4 regions of the Exiguobacterium sp. s125 genome follow, and region 3 is predicted to be linked to each of the others. Evidence: riboswitches for the same ligand, from Rfam matches in the RefSeq annotation. Region 3 holds a riboswitch; each other region holds the start of a gene.

Region 1 (3,210 bases), on a different contig from region 3:
AGCTCGCCAAACTCTCGACTGCTGAAAAGGTCGATCAATTGCTGTATATCGGGATCAGCGGGACGACGTTATCGGACGCGGACCGAAGTCTGTTAAACAATCACGCGATAGGCGGTGTCCTGTTACTCGGAGGCAATATCACGTCAGACGCCCAGCTGAAAACCTTGACGGCAGCAATCAAGGACGCACAAGACGACGAAGCGCTCGCGTTCCTCGGCTTCGATGAAGAAGGAGGACGTGTCAGTCGTGTCCCGGATCAAACGTTTCATTTACCTCCGAGTCTGACGCTCGGTCAGAAAAACGATCCGGCATTGATGCAAAAGGCCGGACAGGCGCTTGGTGCGATGTCACGGTTTTATGGATTTAATATGGATTTCGCCCCGGTTCTTGATGTCAACAGTAACCCGGCGAACCCGATCATCGGTGACCGGGCACTCAGTGCTGAGCCGGATGACGTCGCCCGGCTCGGTGTCCCGTTAATGCAGGGAATCAAGTCGGAAGACGTCGTGCCGGTCGTCAAACATTTTCCCGGACACGGCGATACGATTGTCGATTCGCATGTCGGCTTACCGACCGTGACGAAGACGAAAGCGCAACTCGAGCAACTGGAACTCGTCCCGTTCAAAGCGGCAATCGATGCCGGAGCGGAAATGGTGATGGTCGCACACATTTTATTCCCGGCGCTCGACCCAGACAATCCGTCGTCGTTATCAGAGCCGGTCATGCAACAGCTGTTGCGTGAAGAGTTGAAGTTCGATGGCGTCATCGTGACGGACGACCTCGTAATGGGTGCGATCACGAAACAATATGGTCTCGCCCAAGCTTCGCGTCTCGCCCTCGAACGTGGTGCCGACATGGCGATGTTCTCGCAAGCCGGTGCTTACACGGATGTTCATGCGGCAATTATGCAGGGGGTCAAGGACAAGTCACTATCACGGGCTGACCTCGACGCAAAAGTGACACGTGTCTTACGATTAAAACAAACGTATGATTTAGCAGACACGAAGCTGATTCCAACGCGTGAACAATTGACGGAACAGGTCAAAACGGTCACGGATCGGCTGAACTGACAAGTCGGACTAGAAATCAAGCGAGCGGTCATGGTAGACTACGAATGAACCAACCAACACTAAATAGTTCTACACTAGGGGAGTCTCGCAGCAGACTGAGACGGAAATATCCGGACCCTTTGAACCTGATCTAGTTCGTACTAGCGGAGGGAAGTGGCTTCTGATTATCATCCTGTCTCAGGTCTTACCTGGACATTTTTCGGACCACTCCATCATGTTCATGGGGTGGTCCTTTTTGTGTAGCAAGGAGGAGAAGGTATGCGTCCGAAGTTACATATTGTGACGACCGGGACAAAAGAGCTGACACATCTTCTAGAAGTCTTGCCGGCTGTTGTGCCTTATGTCGACATGATTCATATCCGGGAACCGGGTTGGTCGGCGGACCGACTCGTCCAATTGATCGAGGAGCTAGTATGCGCCGGTGTTCCACGTGAAAAACTAATCGTCCATGACCGGCTTGATGTCGCCCTCGTGACGAAGGCAAGTGTCCAGTTGACATCATGCAGTATTCCCGTCGCTGTCGTGCGGCGTCAATTCAGCGAGCTACAGATCGGCCGATCAATCCACTCCTTGACGGAAGCGCTTGAGACGGGCAGCGACTTCGTCATGTATGGTCATGTCTTTGCGACGGCGTCAAAACAGGACATTGCTCCGCGCGGACTAGCGGCACTCGCGCAAATCGTCACGTTTTCAAAAGTCCCCGTCATCGCGATTGGCGGGATTCAGCCGGAGAATGTCGCCGATGTCCTCGCGACCGGAGTTGCTGGCATCGCTGTGATGTCAGGGATTCTCGGTCAGGCAAATCCGGTCGAAGCAGTCCTAGCGTATCGCGAGGTGCTTGATCAATGAAAGCAACAGAGACGTTAATCGTCGGCGCAGGCGTAATCGGTTTGACACTCGCCTACGAATTGCTCAAACGAGGACAACCGGTACGCGTGCTTGAGCAAAGCCGGTGTGGCGAAGGAACGACGCGAGCGGCAGCCGGCATGCTTGCGACGGATCATGAACTGATCCCTGCCTTACATCAACTGGCGGCAGCGAGTCGACAGCTTTATCCCGACCTCGTCCGTGAGCTGTTTAATGAGACCGGCATTGATAGTGGCTATAAAGAAAATCCCTTTCGGTTGATTCGGGGGCACGAGGAAATTCAATTTGCATCCGTCGGTCAAATCGATCCCGTCCAGTTGACGCGTTCGCTCCGTCACGCGATTAAAGCCCGCGGAGGTGTGATTGAAGAACAGACAATGGTCACGGGACTGCACCGGGCAGGGGCGACCGTCGTCGGCGTTGCGACAAGTAACGGTAAGCGCGAAGCCGGGAACGTCGTGGTCGCAAGCGGTCGGGGATCAGAAGCGTTACTCGCGACGAGTGGTGTCGAGATCGCGACGGTACCGGTCAAAGGCGAATGCCTCGCCGTCCGGCTTCCGGGGCATGTCTTGACCGAAACGTTGTTTAGCGACGACGTGTACCTCGTCCCGAAGTTTGACGGACGGATCATCATCGGGGCGACGGAACGGATCGGTGACGAGACGACAGGGGTCAGCGTCAGCGGGATTGAACATCTCCTGCAGGCGGCGGCGCGACTGTTCCCGGCAATCAGAGAAGCGGAAATCGTGGACATCTGGTCCGGGATTCGTCCACAAACAGCGGACGGATTGCCTTATCTCGGGCAGGTCCCGGGAGTCGGGCACCTATTCGTCGCGACCGGGCATCATCGGCACGGGATATTACTCGCCCCGATCACGGCGTCCGTCCTGGCAGACGAGGTAACGGGAATCACGCCGAAATATGAGCTTCGTCCGTTTTCATTACATGAATCGAGGAGGAACACGAATGCAACTCACCATTAATGGTCAACCGTATACGCTTGACGGATCGATTTCGACAATCGACGGATTGATTCATCATCTCAATTTGACGGAAAAAATGGTCATCATCGAACAGAATCGACAGATTGTCGAGCGGACAGCATACCAAAACACACCCATTCAAACAGGCGATTCTTTTGAAATCGTTCACTTCGTAGGAGGCGGTTAATCATGTTAACGATTGGTCAAACGACATTTCAGTCGCGGTTATTACTCGGAACGGGCAAATACCCCGACGTGACGACACAGCAGCAAGCAGTCGAGGCATCAGG
Region 2 (3,210 bases), on a different contig from region 3:
AGAAGACCCGGCTTCAATTTTTTGAGGCTCATTTATTCTGTCTACCATATAGATAGAAATTGCAAAAGCAATGAATACGCCTAGCCAAACGACAAAGGTTGCGTACTTCACTGGATTTCGAAGCCTTGGTTTAAAGTAAAAGTATAGACCAATTGCTGAGATCAATAAGCCAATGAGACTCCAAAAGGTGATAGTGAAGAGTAAAAGATAGACAATAGCAATCATGATGAGAAATAATACTTTTCGGATGTTCATAAGTTCAGCTCCTTTAAAAATATTTGTATTTGTATTGTACATATTTACAAGAAAAAATAGATTAGAAATTTATAGTTCTTCTCTAAAAAATCACTTGTAACGCTCGAGTACTAATTTAAATAAAAATTTAAGCCATTACTGATCAAACATAGTTGATAGCTTTTAAAAGAATAGACTTACACCAATCAACGCGACTTAAAAATAATCAGAAAAGCTTGTATGTCGTAGTCGAGACATAAAGGAATGTTTATCAGAAAATTGGGGATGACGCGGTAGAGAAAAAAATGATTCATTACCTTGATAATGAGACAGGCTTTTAACGTATCAAAGCACTTACTCTTACGCAGTTGAGAAGAACTTCAATGCTAGTATGGTAAAGAAAATGAATCGTTGATTGATTTGGTACGTTTTTATTCAAAAAATAATAAAAGCATCAAATAGAGCACGCATGACTTTACGAAGAAACAAATCAAGTCATCAATAAGAAGAGGGAAGACGATATACTTACGGCTTAATTGGTCCCATACAATGATTACACAAGATAAGTTTTACTTATATTGCAAACATCAATGATTCGAACTTCTAGGTCACGTAATCGATCTGCAAAATCAAATCGCTCGTATATTAAGACATCATCAAAGAAAAAAATGATAATTAGGATTGTCTAGTACAAGATATGACCGTAACAAAGCAATCCGGAAAAAGTAATGAATCTATTTTTATGCTGCATATTTTTAGAAAACTATTATCGAATCAATTTCATCATCAGTGACAGGTGTTCACTAGAGCACTAAAGTGAAGGTAACTTAAATAGAATCACTAGGGGTGTTATTTAACTGAGATGAGTAGCTACTCAAACCCTTTGAACCTGAACTAGGTAGTACTAGCGTAGGGAAGTGTAAACTCTGATGAACAAGCGGAGACGATGATGTCGTTCTTTGCTATGTGATTATTTAGACGTGTGCAATAGATTTAAAGTGGTGATAGTTACTATAAAAGCAAGAATGCGGTAGAAAAGCTTATGAGTGAATTTCGTACAGAAAATGCTATTACCTTATATGCAAATGTACGAAGCAGGAAGATGTCGAGAGCATGATGCAATCCGCAACAGCACACTATGGTCAAATCGATGTTGTCGTGAATATTGAGTTAGTAGACTTCAAATTTGATCCGGTTGCTCAAAAATCGTTTATCGACTTGCAATGGAAAGATTATCAAAAGAAACTGAATGAAACATTAAAAGCGGCTTTTCACATCATCCAAAGTGTTTTGCCACAATTCATGGAACGAAACAGTGGTGGCATCATCAGAATCGGAACAAGGACATTGGATGTGATGTATTTACCTTTAATGAATGTCTTCAATTCTTTTCTCGAGAGTCCCCAGTGGTTTACGGCTTCCATATGACTTACTAAAATTTTGGCTTTTAGAGCGGCTTTGTACACCTTCTAGGAATTGATTCTGTCCTCCGTTCAAAATAAAAATCTCTGGTTTACACGTATCGATATTTTTTCACTTCCGAATACCAAACGGTATCACCTGCTACATATAAAGTTTTTTCTTTGTGATGCTGAAAGATAACGCCCATGACATTTCCCATTTTCTTTGCCATCTTTCCGTAGCCATAACGACCATCTACTTCCGTCAGTTTGACGCCTTTAAAGATCGTCGCTTGGCCTTCTTTCATGACTTCGATATTTGTAAAGCCTGTTTTTCGTGCCATATCTGCATCTTTTTTATCTTGCATTAACATTTTGATGTCTTTTGGAATTTGTTCTTTTTGCTGCTTGATCAAAGTAATCTTCATGTGTGTGGGTAATGATGACAGCGTCTACGTCATCCATAATCTTATCCACAGAGAATGGAAGGTCGACTACTGGATTTCGATCATCCCTTGTAGCGGGATCGAACGAATCAAATTCGTCCTTTTTAGAAAACATGGGATCTACTAAGAATTTTCGTCCTTTGTATCCAACTGTCACGATCGCATTTCGAATTTGTTGGACCACCACGTCCTGTTTTTTCGGTTGTAATGGATTATTGTGAAGATCCGCAAGCGGCTAATACACCGCTCAATGTGAGTGTGGTTAGAATTGCAGCTTTTTTTAATTTCGTCATTGATAAAGCACTCCTTTGTGAATAGCTGATTTTTTATTGAGTAGGTAATATCTATCCTATGAGTCGTTTGATCCCCCTTTTATTTTTGAATAGAAAAAAGCTTGATCCTGTTTATTCGCTATGAAATTTAGTATATGGTCAGTATAAGAAATCAAACAAGTATGTACTTTTTTTGCACATAATATCAGAAAGAATAGTGTTACTATGAAAACTTCAAAAGGGAATGTAGCTTATAATCAGGAAACGTTTTTTGGTTATACGCTTTCTCTTATCAATGGAAAATGGAAATTGAGGTGCAGTTATGGAAATGAAGCAGGTAGTGAATGGTTTATCTGAAATAATGGTGGAACATTGGAATACATTGAAGGAAGCTTTGTACAGTGGAGAAACAGAAGGGCTTTCATTAGAAGAAATAATTGGAAAATATACTTTTTTCAAAGTTTTTGATGATGTAGTTAATTCTATGGCATCACAATTCGAAATTTCAATTAAGGATTTAGGAAAGATTTATAGGGGCGTTGGGGTAAATGAGAAGATTGAATTAGATTTCTATCAAAGAATGATTCCTCATCTTGATTATGTGACAAATCATAATAGAATGAACCCTCCAGGTAAAGCATTTATATATTTAGGGGTAATTCCTGTTAGGAAGGGAAAATCTGAGGAAGCGGAAAAAAAGTTTATTTTAAGAACGATAGAAGCAGAACTGAGAGTTGAAAAAGGTGACTTTTATACAAGTGCGCGATTTGAATCCAATAGTGACAACAATATTTTCAATCTGGTAGGAGATTCAAGTCTGCCGATGGATATATATGATTTTGCTAGAATTTTAAAGAA
Region 3 (3,210 bases):
GCGTTCCTACGGTTAGTTTTACTTGTCGCTTGCCGTCTGTAATGAAATCAACCGGTCCCGTTACGACGAGAGTCGTCCCGAGCCGTCCAGCAAACTCATGGACGACTTGAAAATCTAATGTCTCTCCGGAAGCGACATCGACTCCTTTTGAACGTCCGACTTGACCGATGAGCGTCTTGATTTCAGAGACGTTCCCCTTAATGACCGTAAAATGAATTGCTTCGAGTAACTCTTTCGTGAATTGTGTCCGAAGTGTCGTCGCCCCCATTCCGACTGGATCTAAAATAATCGGTTTCTTCAATCGGTTAGCCGTTTGACCTGCCAACAATTGCGACGCTCGTGAAGCTGCGTTCAATGTCCCGATATTGATAACGACAGCATCTGCATGTCCAACCATTTCCTCGACTTCTAGGATATCTTCCGCCATGACAGGTGAACCCCCGAGCGCAAGGGTCATATTGGCACACTCATTAATCGTGACCGCATTCGTTAAATGATGAATTAATGGTTTTTTATCATGAATGGTTGTAAGCATCCGTTTCCCTCCAAATGTCATAAAAGTGATGTGTCGGTCCGATTCCGTTCCCTAAGGCAAATCCATGCCGGATTGCTTCAGTTACGTACCGTTTAGCATAAATCACGCTATCCTTCAGGGAATCTCCCAGCGCAAGACGTGCCGCAATCGCGGAAGACAATGTACATCCAGTACCATGTGTATGCTGGCGTTTTAATCGTGCCTCCTGAAACAGATGATGCATCCCTTCCGTGTATAAAATATCCGAGGCATCCGTACTTTCAAGATGACCGCCTTTTAACAGGATAGCGATATCTCGTTTTTGTGCGAATTCCGTCGTCGCCAGCTTCATTTCATCAATTGTCGAAATCGCTTGCCCTAACATGCGTTCCATTTCCGGAATATTCGGGGTCGTCAAGGTTGCAAGCGGCATTAAATGCTCCATTAATGCTTGTTCAGCATATTTCCTTAACAGCGCATGCCCCCCTTTTGCGACCATCACGGGGTCTAAGACGACTGGTCCCTGATAATGTTTCAAACATTTGGCAATGACTTGAATCGTTTTTTCATTCGAGACCATCCCAATTTTAACGGCATCTACACGAATATCGCTAAAAATCGAGTTCAACTGGGCTTCGACAAGCGTTGGTGATACATCTTCAACTGCTTGTACGCCTAACGTATTTTGCGCTGTGATAGCAGTAATTACACTCATACCGTAAACCCCAAGAGCAGAAAAAGTTTTTAAGTCGGCTTGAATTCCAGCTCCACCACTAGAGTCTGATCCAGCAATCGTCAGTACATGTTTCATCGATAGACCTCACTTTCTATGAGAGCACAAGGAGAAAGCGGAACGAAAAAAAGCGCCGTCCGCTGTAAAAAAGCAGACGACGCCATGAAAAACCAACGAGTGTGGTCACTTATTCATGTCTTCAATCTCAACTTTCCTACGCTGGTATTATCCAGATCAGGTGATAGGGTCGAAAACAGAATGGTTTTCCTCTCAGCCAGATTCCTCCAGCTCCCCTAGTTGCTCATGATTTAAATTTCTCTTTCACTGTAGCATAGCGCCATAAAAAAAACGAGCCGAAGCTCGTTTTTATAAGTATGCTAATGGATTAACTGTGTTAGCTGGTCCTGTCGCACTGTATTGGTAACCACCAATATGCAATTCAAAATGAAGATGTGCGCCCGTCGAGTTTCCCGTATTTCCGAGCGTACCGATTTGTTGCCCTTGCGAGACCGTTTGTCCAGCATGAACTGATAATGAATTCATATGCGCGTAAACTGTTGTATACACTTTCCCATTCAAGAAATGTGAAATCATCACGTGATTTCCGTACGGTCCACCGCTTCCTGCTGTGATGACCGTTCCTGAAGCTGCTGCGACGATTGATGATCCGACTGACCCTCTAAAGTCGACACCATTATGGAAAGTATACCCATTCGCACCACTCGCTGGTCCGAATCCTTGTGAAACACTTCCTGACGCAGGGCGAACGAACTGCGCCGAACCACTCGGAACACTAGCGACTGGCGTAGCACTTACGACCTTCTTAGACGTCCCGGCGTTGTTTTTTTCCGCCGCCTCCGCCGCCTTTTCCGCTGCCGCTTTTTCAGCTGCTGCCTTTTCCGCTGCTGCTTTAGCTGCTGCCTTTGCTGCCGCAATCGCACGTTCTTGCGCTTCTAATGTCGCTTGAAGTTCTTTCGCATTCAGAAGTTTTGTCGTAAATTTTGTTTTACCTTGACGTAATTTTTTTAAGGTTGCACTACGTGCTTTCATTTGCTGTTTGAGTTCCTTTTTTTGAACCAAAAGGGCTTCTTTTTCTTTCACTCGCTCTTCCTTTTTATCCACAAGCGTCGCTTTAGCATCAGCTAATTTTTTTTGCGTTTCAAGGTAAGCAGAAATCATCTTGTCATCTTGTTCAGCAATTTTTTTCCCTGCCATCACACGACTAAAGAGATCGCCAAGATCTTTCGAACCAAAAATGACTTCTTCCCATTTAATCGAATTCCCATCATTTTCTTGAAGCACACGAAGGCGGTCTCCTAACAGCTCTTCCTGGCGTTTTAACATTTCTTCATAATGGATAATGTCTGCCTCAAGCTCTTCAATTCGTTCATTCAACTGACGAATCTGTTTATTTTTTTCTGAGACACGAAAAATATTTTCATTGATTGCTGCATCAATCGCATTGATTTGACGTTGCTCTTTTGAAATTTTAGATTCTTGTTTTTTGATTGATTTTTCTAGTTTACGTTGTTCAGCTGCATTATCTGCTTTCTTTTCTTTGATTGTAGCCGCTTGAGTGATTGGGGTGTTCGTCAATAATAACGTCCCTAATAGTACGGTAGAAAATAACTTTTTTAGCATATGTGAGTTCCTCGCTTATGTATGAATTCGATTTTTGAAGTCCTGTTCCGTAGTGAAACTATCTGAAATTGATTATAGCACCGTAATAGTTTCAGAAAAATTTCATTTACATTTCAAATGAAAACGTTATTTTGTAATATAACAACTAATTATTCAAACTGTATAAAAAAGAACCTCTACAATGTAGAGGTTCTTTTACGATTTTATAACATTGACATAGGATTAACACTATTTGCAGGGCCTGTTCCGCTGTAGATATACCCACCGACATGAATTTCGAAGTGTAGGTGTGGTCCAGTCGAGTTACCCGTGCTACCAAGTG
Region 4 (3,210 bases), on a different contig from region 3:
CACCGATTTCTTTACATGATGTAAACCGTTGCTGCTCTAGGGAGAACAGGTTTCTGGCTATCGTTTTTTCGCCGGTTGATGTTTAGCTTTTAATGTTACAGGGGTATAACTATCATAGCACCGCATCAGCGAGTTGCTTTTACAACCACATGTTTCTCAATATCAGCGTAATGACCTGGGAGAGAAATGCTAACCACTCACTTCGATCTTCATTTTTATGAAATCAATTTGAAATAGCATTCGATGCACTGTCTTGATCCGGAACGATTCGTTCCACTCCTTTCTTCATTACCTTTTGAGGGCTATACCAAATTCAAGGGGGAAATGAACATGTCAGTAACATTAAAAGTAGAAGAACGCGAAGTACGCCCACGCTCACTTAGAAAGCAATTACGTCATGAAGGAAAAGCTCTTGGTGTCGTGTATGGTTACAAAGTGGAAAGTACACCGATTGCCTTTGACGAAAAAGCATTGATCAAAGTCGTTCGCGAACATGGTGAGAATGCACTTGTTGCACTTCAAATCGGTGGTAAAAAAGTCAACACACTGATCAACAAACTCGATATGGATATCTTCACACCAACAATCAAGCACGTTGAATTCATCGCTGTTAAAATGGATGAAGAAACAGAAGTCGAAACAGATATCGTCCTCGTCGGCGAAGCGGCTGGTGCAAAACTTGGTGGATATCTTTCACAAACACTCTTTAAAGTAACAGTTGCAGCTACACCAGATAAATTACCGGAACGCGTCGAAGTCGATGTGACAAATCTTAACCTCGGTGATTCTCTATCGGTTTCGGATTTGCCGGAAGAAAAAGAATACCGTATCGTTACGGAAGGTGACATTCAAGTCGTTGCCGTCGTCGAATCGACACTTGAAGCGGATCTCGAAGAAGCAGATGCTGAAGAACCAGCTGAAGCGACAGAAGAAGTTTCTACTGAAGAACAAACGAAAGAAAAAGAATAATTTTTCTTACCCTCCCCTCGCGGAGGGTTTTTATCTGTATTGACAACTGTCGGTAGAGTCGGTACAGTAAATAGCGTACACACTATATGCACATCCACTAGGGGAGCCCATTGGCTGAGACGATTCACTTCGGACCCTTTGAACCTGATCTAGTTCATACTAGCGTAGGAAAGTGGAGCGGTAATTCGTTCAATTTTTCTGCATGTTTGCAGATTCAGTGACCGCTCTCTTTCATAGAGGGCGGTCTTTTTGTTTGTCTGGTGGTTGTGCCAAAGGGAGATAGGAACATGAACAGTTGGAAAATGAAAGAAATCATCGTCATGATGATGTTGTCGGTTGCTTGCGGGGTACTCTACTTAGGGTGGTCGACATTGTGGTTACCGATTTCCGCGATCTTCGGACCGGTCGGATCGAACTGGATGTTCGGGATTTGGGTCATCGCGAGTCCGCTTGTCGCCTACATCATTCAAAAGCCCGGGGCAGCACTGATTGCAGAAGTCGTCGCCGCGGCTGTCGAATTATTCACGGGGAGTCACTTCGGATTATCGGCCTTATTGATTGGTTTCGCTCAAGGAATCGGTGCCGAAATCGCTTTTGCCCTCTTCGGATACCGGAAGTTCAACACAATGACGTTAGTTCTATCCGGAATGTTCGCCGCAATCGGTAGTATGGTCTATAGTCTTGTCGTCAATGGTTTCGCCTACTATACGACGACGACACTTCTGTTGACGTTTTCCCTTCAACTCGTCAGCGGTGCATTGCTCGGTGGATTACTTGCGAAAGTCATCGTCGATGCGCTCGTCAAGACAGGGACGTTGAACGGTTATGCGATCGGGCGTAAGCGGCGGAAGCCGGATGCAGCATGATTCATTGTAACGACTTGTCTGTCCGCTATCCGGGGCAACATGACAACGTCCTGCACAAGGTGACGGTGACGCTACACGAAGGGGAAACGACGTTGCTCGTCGGACCGAGCGGCAGTGGGAAAACGACGTTTTTACATGTTCTCGCCGGTTTATTACCTGACGCGATCGAAGCCGATGTCAGCGGCCACTGCAAAACGAATGGGACGGTCGGAATCCTTTTTCAAAATCCGGACGACCAGTTCTGCATGCAGACCGTCGGAGCGGAAGTTGCCTTTAGTCTTGAAAATCGCTCAGTCGACCGCAGTCAGATGGATGACCGGGTTGACGCCGTACTGGCACGTGTCGGCCTTGATGTGCCGCTGACGACACCGATTATGCAACTGTCAGGAGGGATGAAACAACGACTCGCCCTCGCCTGCGTCCTAGCCCTTGAGCCGGATATTCTATTGCTTGACGAACCGACGGCGCAACTCGATCCGGCAGGACATCGGGTTTTGATGCAGCTGATTGAGGAACTCCATCACGACCGGACGTTGACGCTCGTTCTGATTGAACATCAGCTTGACCGCTGTGTGACGTTCAGTGACCGGGTGCTCGTCTTCGATCACGGCGGAACGATTTTACGCGATGGTCCGCCGCTTGATGTCTTCGGTCAGTATCGCGATGAACTTGAACGACGCGGCATTGCGACGCCGCTCCTCTACCCGTATGAACTGGAAACCGTGCCCCCCGCTTCTTCCCAGGCGGGGCGGTTACGAAAAGTGACTAACAACCGTCCTCCGGTTCGGCACGACACGACGTTCGCGCTGACGCGCACCGCGTTAGGACGCCGTAAGCAAGTGATTGTCGATAACCTGTCGCTTGCAACACACGCCGGAGAATGGATCATGGTCGTCGGATCGAACGGTGCCGGGAAAAGCACGTTGCTCGAAACACTGGCGAAATTGATTCCGGCGCAAGGCGGTACGGTCCGCTTGTTCGAAAAAGAACTGCGGACATGGAAAAGTCGGAGCTATTACCGACACGTCGGATTCGTCTTTCAACAGCCAGAGCTCCAATTTCTCAAGCAGACGGTCGAAGACGAGCTCGTAATCAGCATGGATGCACCGACGCCGGAGCGGATTGAAACGGCGTTGCAATCCTACCGGTTAACCCATGTCGCCCGTCAGTCGCCCCTCGCCCTGAGCATGGGTCAAAAGCGACGGCTCAGCGTCGCAACGATGTTGTTAGAACCAAAAGACGTCCTGTTACTCGATGAACCGACGTTCGGTCAAGATGCCGAGACGACAAGTCAACTCATCGAGATGTTCGAGCAGGCGCGATTAAACGGGACGACGCTGATCATGGTGACGCATGACATGGAGCTGGTCCACCA

What was found. Region 3 has a riboswitch for thiamine pyrophosphate ahead of thiD (bifunctional hydroxymethylpyrimidine kinase/phosphomethylpyrimidine kinase). Riboswitches for the same ligand answer to the same signal wherever they lie in the genome.
Region 1: it holds a riboswitch for thiamine pyrophosphate, as region 3 does, so the genes downstream of both, KNQ05_RS06915 (thiamine phosphate synthase) here and thiD (bifunctional hydroxymethylpyrimidine kinase/phosphomethylpyrimidine kinase) in region 3, are expected to answer to the same signal.
Region 2: it holds a riboswitch for thiamine pyrophosphate, as region 3 does, so the genes downstream of both, KNQ05_RS14425 (SDR family oxidoreductase) here and thiD (bifunctional hydroxymethylpyrimidine kinase/phosphomethylpyrimidine kinase) in region 3, are expected to answer to the same signal.
Region 4: it holds a riboswitch for thiamine pyrophosphate, as region 3 does, so the genes downstream of both, KNQ05_RS05140 (ECF transporter S component) here and thiD (bifunctional hydroxymethylpyrimidine kinase/phosphomethylpyrimidine kinase) in region 3, are expected to answer to the same signal.

The regions. Positions count from the first base shown of each region.
Region 1 is NZ_JACSMI010000001.1:1,352,294-1,355,503, reverse strand. Features, by position in the region: gene nagZ (beta-N-acetylhexosaminidase) at 1-1,070, shown strand, start outside; TPP riboswitch at 1,137-1,239, shown strand; gene KNQ05_RS06915 (thiamine phosphate synthase) at 1,329-1,919, shown strand; gene KNQ05_RS06910 (NAD(P)/FAD-dependent oxidoreductase) at 1,916-2,920, shown strand; gene thiS (sulfur carrier protein ThiS) at 2,904-3,107, shown strand; gene KNQ05_RS06900 (thiazole synthase) at 3,110-3,210, shown strand, end outside.
Region 2 is NZ_JACSMI010000008.1:43,226-46,435, forward strand. Features, by position in the region: gene KNQ05_RS14420 (hypothetical protein) at 1-255, opposite strand, end outside; TPP riboswitch at 1,067-1,167, shown strand; gene KNQ05_RS14425 (SDR family oxidoreductase) at 1,351-1,662, shown strand; partial or broken gene KNQ05_RS14430 (MBL fold metallo-hydrolase) at 1,569-2,267, opposite strand; gene KNQ05_RS14435 (RES family NAD+ phosphorylase) at 2,675-3,210, shown strand, end outside.
Region 3 is NZ_JACSMI010000004.1:103,488-106,697, reverse strand. Features, by position in the region: gene thiM (hydroxyethylthiazole kinase) at 1-535, opposite strand, end outside; gene thiD (bifunctional hydroxymethylpyrimidine kinase/phosphomethylpyrimidine kinase) at 516-1,325, opposite strand; TPP riboswitch at 1,442-1,552, opposite strand; gene KNQ05_RS11435 (murein hydrolase activator EnvC family protein) at 1,614-2,888, opposite strand; gene KNQ05_RS11430 (murein hydrolase activator EnvC family protein) at 3,092-3,210, opposite strand, start outside.
Region 4 is NZ_JACSMI010000001.1:1,049,898-1,053,107, forward strand. Features, by position in the region: gene KNQ05_RS05135 (50S ribosomal protein L25/general stress protein Ctc) at 331-969, shown strand; TPP riboswitch at 1,059-1,157, shown strand; gene KNQ05_RS05140 (ECF transporter S component) at 1,257-1,835, shown strand; gene KNQ05_RS05145 (ABC transporter ATP-binding protein) at 1,832-3,210, shown strand, end outside.